3 regions of the Paenibacillus riograndensis SBR5 genome follow, and region 3 is predicted to be linked to each of the others. Evidence: riboswitches for the same ligand, from Rfam matches in the RefSeq annotation. Region 3 holds a riboswitch; each other region holds the start of a gene.

Region 1 (2,265 bases), 3.2 Mb from region 3:
TTAGATATCGGCTCGATTCTGCTGAAAACCACCACTGAGGTTACAGATACCCTCGGCGACAACAACGGTGTCGATCTCAGCAAATTCATCAAGGTTAAATTTCTGAAGAACAACGATAAAGGAACGATCATCTCACCGGAAGTTGTGGTATATGAAACTACACTGGACGCCCTGAAGGGTCAAACCCCGGATCTGGTCAAAAATACCGGATGGGATCAAATTCTCACTGAAGCTGACGGCATCAAAGCACAGAGCAGCGACAGCTTTTCGGTCAAGTTCGAATTCGTGGATACTGGCGAAGCACAAAACTATTTCCAAAAGGATAAGCTGAAGCTGACCTGGAATTTCGAAGCCAAACAAGGCCCTAAAAAGGATTACTAATTCATAGCGGACTGCATTTTCTGAAGCAGCCTATCCTGATTCCGAATCCGGAAGCAGATTAGGCTGTTTTCCCTTGTAGCAACGATTTTTGTCCGTTGTAAGGAAATTTGTTATACTGACAAGTGGAAACGGCTCTGCGTCTTACGGGCGGCACCCGTTTCGGCGAGAAATATGAGGATGATTATTGGCGTAACCGTATAAATCCTTATATTTTAACAAAAAGTACGGAGGGGCGTTGTAATCGTGCCGGATAATATGGGAAGTCGCATCCACCATCTCCGTCTGGAAAAAGGCTGGTCCTTATCCGAACTGGCGGACAAGGCTGATGTTGCGAAATCATACTTAAGCAATGTAGAAAGAAATATTCAATCCAACCCCTCAATCCAATTTATCGAAAAAATCGCTGACGCGCTCCAGGTTTCCATCCACAGTCTGCTCTATGGCGAACCTTCGGATGCTGACGAATCCTCCCTGGACGGCGAATGGTTCCGGCTTGTCCAGGAAGCCATGGCCTCAGGTATAAGCAAGAGGGAATTCAAAGAGTTTCTCGATTACCAAAAATGGCGGCTGGAGCAGAAGGATCAATAATGGCGGTCATCCGCAGGCTCCAGCGATACAGAAAAGGGCACAGCGTATGATTGCTGTGCCCTTTTCTGTATGTATTTCCCCATAATAAACGCTCTACATCGCCTGCAATGCTGTTTTTTCGTTTAAAAACCGGCGGATTTCATCCGCCTCGATCCCTGCCTTCTTGGCCGACATCAGCAAATACACCCATTCTAAATCCAGATCACCCGTCAGCAGTTCTCCGTCATTCCCCTGGTTGGACTTATCCAAGAATATCTCCTCCTAGAATTTATGCGTCCCCAGGCAGTCCGGCCGTCGTAGTAGCTCCAGCATCTCTACAGTAGACCCGAGACTTTGTGTCCCTGCCTTTCGGCAGGTTTACCCTTTACTGGACCCTTTACATGAAAGGATCTGGTTAGAAACCATGAAACCGTTATCCGCAATAACATTATACAATATCTTACACGAAAAGTGTGTCGTTATTTGGAAATTTTTTATGCTAAGTAGTGCAAAAGAATAGCTTTTTTTGCTAACCTTTGTCCAAAAAATATGTCTTAAGAAGCTGTTGATGAACATTTCCGATTTATACATAGGTCATTGTTACTAGTTGAACCGGCTGCAAATCCTGATTCTGCAACCAATATCCGTTCTTCATCATTTCCGGACTGAATCATGCCGTTTTGCGAACGGATTCCCCGAAAGTATGAATTGATTACACGTCTTGAAAGTAGCACAATAAGATGTGAAATGAAACCGTAAACATCGCAGCTCCACTGGGCGCTCAAGCCACCATGCGGCCACGTGGAGTTCATCCGTTAGGAGGATGTATTCATGGCAGTTAAAGAGCCCTATAACGAATCCATTTGGAGTAAGTATCACGGCCCCAATCTGGGCTATATTCAAGAGAAATATGAGCAATTCGTTAAAGATCCCTCTTCAGTAGAACATCATTACCGTGATCTATTTACTGTTTCCGGCCCTCCTCCGCTTGCTCCGGATGCCGTACCGGCCCCGCAGCCGGCTCTTTCGGGAGGCACCGAGTGGCTGAGAAAGGCCGTAAGAGCTTCCAAGCTAATCGCCAATATTCGTATATATGGCCATATGGCCGCTAATATCGATCCGCTTGAGCAGGGGAATAACCCTATGGCGAAATGGCTGGATTATGAAACCTATGATCTCACCCGCGAGGACCTGATCGCTATGCCCGCCTCGCTGATCTGGGAGAATGCGCCGGCGGATGTTCATACCGCCTGGGACGCGGTTCACCGGATGCTCCAGGCTTATACGCAGACTATCGCCTACGAATTCGGGCATGTG
Region 2 (2,265 bases), 2.5 Mb from region 3:
TGATATCCCTGGGAGGTGCGGCGGGCAGAATACTGCCGTATACATCGTACCCGGGTACACCGTCGCGGGGAAGGTGCTTGCGGGCAATGACATCGCCTTTCCGGGCACAGGGAATCCGGAGTGGATCGGGGGAATCCGCAGCCTCTTCTAAGGGATTGAAAGGGTTTCCGGCAAGCCCGGAAAAAAACAAATCAAGCTTGGCGTCTTCGCCTGCAGCAGGCGGCCTGCCTTCCGCCACACAAATCGGCAGATGGGTCGGATGATTCAATTCTGCATAGATGGCGGGGATATTCAGGTTTTGCGAAATCGTTTTTTTCTCCAAATCGGCAATAATCTGTTCAATCCCGAGGGTGGACAGCAGAGCGGAAGAGTCCATTTCAGCCCTTACCGCGAGATGGCTCGACGCCGGGCTGTTCACCAGATTCCATTTATACTGTTCGACACGGTTCAGGGTAAGGAAGGCTTGGAGTTTATCGTCGGAGACGGTGATCTCATAGGGAGGCGGTTCTTGTATGGACCAGGTAACCCGGTCGGAGGATACAACGGGTACGGGACCAGCTACCGGCTGATGATTAAGCTCCAGCACAACAGGCGGGATAGCGGAAAGGATTGCCGGCTTGCCGCCGGGCAGCGGGGAGGTAATGTAGAACTGGTTGTTCTGGACAATAATAATGCCGTTTTTCTCGGTGGTGCGCTGTGGCATTGCGTTTGGCTCCTTTTTATATAATCAATGGGCATTTGGACATAAGAGTATCCCGGCAGCAGATACGGTACCCTAACGGATACCCGCACAGTTCAGCGTCTTCTTGGCAGCCTGGCAGCCATGGATGCGATGTTTGCATCTTTAGGCCCATTGCTTTGCGTCCTATCCTTTCAGATAGTTTGCCGTTATGAAATGGATCAATGATTAGCCGAATCAGGTATGTAACCCGACTGAAGCCGGCAAAGGAATCATAATTAAAAATTCAAATATATAAACTTTTGCAACCTTCATTTTAGTACTAAAGTCACTAATTTACAATATTTAATTATATATTTATATAGATTAAATGGCTACCGGCCAGCAGGTGTCTGTACGGTTGGATTGACAAATGCGGGGGAGCCATGTGATAATTCTTCCTGACGGTCGTCAGGGAGGCGGTAGAAAAATGACAGCCCACGCTATTTTGCAAGCCGCATTGTCCGAATTTGCCGAAAAAGGCTTTGAAGGAGCTTCATTGGCGGGGATTGCCCAGTTGGTAGGGATTAAAAAACAGTCCATTGCGACCTATTTTCCCAAAAAAGAGGATTTGTTTATAGCGGCCTTTCAGGAAATGGCCCGGCATTATATTGAATTTCTTGACCAGCTGTACAAGGAAATCCTTGGCACACCTGTAGAGGCCAGACTGCGTGAGATTGTATACCGGACCTATTATTATAGGGTGGAGTACCCGGTGCTGACCGCTTTTTATAAAAGGAGTGTCCAATTCCCGGCGCCTTTTTTTCAGGAGATGCTGGAGCAGCAGATTTCAATGATGGAGCAGCGCTCAGCGGCATTTTACCGGGCTGTTTTTGAGGAAGGCATGAACTCCGGGGAGATCCGGCGGCAGCATACGGAAAGTCTTCTCTCGGCTTATTATTGTTTACAGGATGGCATTGCCATGCAGATGTTTTTTTATAATCAGGAGGAATTCGGGCGGCGCCTGAAGGATATCTGGGAGATCTTCTGGGCAGGCATTAAGCAGATATAATGAAGGAGCGGGATCGAACATGCGGGTAGAGCGGGTGACCACCGAAGAACAATTGCAGGAGGCTTTCAGAATCAGGCGGGAAGTGTTTGTGGAGGAGCAGGGCGTGGCGCTGGCAGATGAATTTGATGATCATGAAAAAGACGCGGAGCATATATTGCTCTATCAGGAAGGGCTTCCTGTGGGAACGGCCAGACTAAGGAGTGTGGAAGGGTGGGCTAAGCTTGAACGGATTTGCCTGAGCGCTCCTTACCGCAAAAGCGGACTGGGGTCCGTTATAATCGATACGCTGGAAAAAATGGCGGTTGAACAGGGGCACCGGCAAGCCAAGCTGCATGGCCAGAAGCAGGCCGAGGGCTTTTATCAACGGCTGGGATATGTAACGAGTTCGCCGGTTTTCATGGAGGATGGCATTCCGCATGTGCTTATGGTCAAGCAACTGTAGATGATCACGGTGTAAGGTTTGGCATGAAACAGCGATTTTTGAATATACTCTCACTACCGAATTTCCTTTAAAAGGAGTCCTGGCCATGCCAAC
Region 3 (2,265 bases):
CCGAAAGCGACCTCATGCTGGAGAGCGCACTCAAAATCTCCGGCGCCATCGAAAATATTTCCGCAATTACCGAAGAAACGGCGGCGGGAACGGAAGAGGTCTCCGCAGCGATGAACGAGCAAATCCATGCCTTGCAATCCGTTGCCGAGGAGACTGAAAAAATGACCCAAGCGGTGTTCCAACTGCAAAAAACGATTCATATTTTCAAATTTTAACTGTTACGTGGAGACTGCCGTATCCTTCCTGCGGCAGTTTTTTTATTCACAAAATTTTCGCTGTTATATTCATCAGTTACAGTTTTTTTGCATTAGAAGAGCCCCTCCATTCTTTTGCACTTCTCTCCTTTTGCCTGCTTCCTTTTTTGGAATGCAAATATTTGCAGATGAACCGCTCTTTATTCAGTGGTCCTTTTTACATAGTGAATTTTACAATGCGTTCCATTATTATGGCTGACCAACCCTTCTGCAAGTGAATTTATAGTTCAAAATCCTCATTTTTAGATTATTTCAATATTTCTTCACAGTTTGCATTTTTGGACTTTTTTTCATTAGCTCTTTTTTCTCATTCATTCTTATATATATACAAAATTATACTGTTTTTCACATGGATACGATCAGGCAGGATTCGCCAAAATACGAGGTTATCAGCACAAATATATTGACAAAAGCTGAGTTAGAAATATATTGTAAAATAAAAAAAGGTATTATTTTCTTTAACACATATTGGCAAAATTCACCGAAAGGGAATGACGCAAAGCCATGGATCTACAGTCTCATTTCTATGGGACCATGACAGCCAGGTTGCTGAACAGCCGAACGTCCGGGTTTTCCTGCGTTCTCTATGGTTATTTACGCAGCCAACCTGTGCTCTCATGAGTACAGGTTTTCTATTTTGCTGAATAAATAAAAAAAACATTGGGTGGGGTGGATTTCCTTTGAAAACAGTTTCAGATTATATGGCTGAGGCACTACGAAACCTCGGTGTAACACATTCCTTTGGCATAATCGGCAAGTCTATTTGTCCCGTAGTCCTGAAAATGGTGGATTACGGCATTGAATTTATTCCGGGGAGACACGAATCCAGTTCCGGGTTCGAAGCCGCCGGCTATGCTCTCAAAACAGGTAAACTCGGAGTGGCTTTTGGGACCTCCGGACCGGGGGGTACCAATCTTCTCACCGCCGCAGCACATGCGAAGGCGAACAATCTTCCCGTACTTTTTATAACAGGCCATCAATCCATCAAGGAACTGGGAATTCCCCAGTGCCAGGATTCTTCGGCTTATCTGGCCGATCTGGCGGACATGTTCAGACCCGCGACCCTTTACAGCAAGCTGGTGGAACGCGGCGATCATTTCGGCACGATTTTCAATCATGCTATCTCCATTGCCTTGAGCGGACAACGGGGACCGGTTCATCTCTGTATCCCGTTTGATGTGCAGACCGAAGTGCTGGAAGAATGCCGGATTGTTATCCCTGAGCGCGAACATCTGGTCAGTGCCGGTAATTTGGAACGCGTACTTTCTGCCATTAATGAATCAAGCCATCCTCTGATCATTGCGGGCAAAGGGGTCAATCGTTCCGGCGCGCACGAGGAGCTTCTTCAACTGGCTGAAACCTTCAATATTCCGGTGGTCACCTCTCCCGGCGGCAAGGGTGCCATCGCCTGGGATCACCCGCTGTATCACGGCCCCATTGGTGTCGGCGGCTGCAAGCATGGCGAGGATTTGTTAAACCGCAGTGATGTGTTCATCGTGCTTGGCTCTCGTCTCAGCGATATGACCATCTGCAATCTTAAGGCAGAGAATCATCCGAAGACATTGATCCAATTTGACGTCGACCCTACCTTTGTCGGAAAAATATTAACCTCAGAGACAATCGCTGTAAGCGGGGACTTACGCGACAATCTTGCGTTCTATCTTCAGAATTTTGATTCGGCTGCTATTAAAAAGCACGAAACAGAAACCGATGTTCATTATGCGGAAGAGTTGCCGGTTCTGCCCAAGCTTTCGCTTGCTTCGGTCATGGACGCATTAAGCGACCTGATCCCGTACAACAACACCATTTTTGTTGATGATGGCAGCCATGGCTTCAATGCCGCGAAATGGTACAAGGTCAAAAAGCCCGGCAGCGTTGTTTTTGATGCCTATTTTGCCTGCATGGGCAATTCCATCGGGATGGCTATCGGCGCTAAAGTGGCTTCACCGGAAGAAACAATTTTATGCATTACCGGTGACGGCTGCTTCATGATGCTTGGCACAGAAATAAA

The links. A riboswitch is a leader RNA that binds a small molecule or an ion and turns the genes downstream of it on or off. The one in region 3 is predicted to bind cyclic di-GMP.
Region 1: linked by a shared signal. The riboswitch ahead of PRIO_RS34595 (anti-repressor SinI family protein) and the one ahead of PRIO_RS22245 (thiamine pyrophosphate-binding protein) in region 3 are both predicted to bind cyclic di-GMP.
Region 2: linked by a shared signal. The riboswitch ahead of PRIO_RS11200 (FapA family protein) and the one ahead of PRIO_RS22245 (thiamine pyrophosphate-binding protein) in region 3 are both predicted to bind cyclic di-GMP.

Annotation. Positions count from the first base shown of each region.
Region 1 covers NZ_LN831776.1:553,723-555,987, reverse strand. Annotated here, with positions in the region: gene PRIO_RS02470 (TasA family protein) at 1-381, shown strand, start outside; gene PRIO_RS02465 (helix-turn-helix domain-containing protein) at 637-969, shown strand; gene PRIO_RS34595 (anti-repressor SinI family protein) at 1,063-1,218, opposite strand; cyclic di-GMP riboswitch class I at 1,248-1,341, opposite strand; gene PRIO_RS02460 (2-oxoglutarate dehydrogenase E1 component) at 1,780-2,265, shown strand, end outside.
Region 2 covers NZ_LN831776.1:2,771,089-2,773,353, forward strand. Annotated here, with positions in the region: gene PRIO_RS11200 (FapA family protein) at 1-703, opposite strand, end outside; cyclic di-GMP riboswitch class I at 806-897, opposite strand; gene PRIO_RS11205 (TetR/AcrR family transcriptional regulator) at 1,149-1,730, shown strand; gene PRIO_RS11210 (GNAT family N-acetyltransferase) at 1,750-2,172, shown strand; gene PRIO_RS11215 (class I SAM-dependent methyltransferase) at 2,258-2,265, shown strand, end outside.
Region 3 covers NZ_LN831776.1:5,231,292-5,233,556, forward strand. Annotated here, with positions in the region: gene PRIO_RS22240 (methyl-accepting chemotaxis protein) at 1-215, shown strand, start outside; cyclic di-GMP riboswitch class I at 715-808, shown strand; gene PRIO_RS22245 (thiamine pyrophosphate-binding protein) at 935-2,265, shown strand, end outside.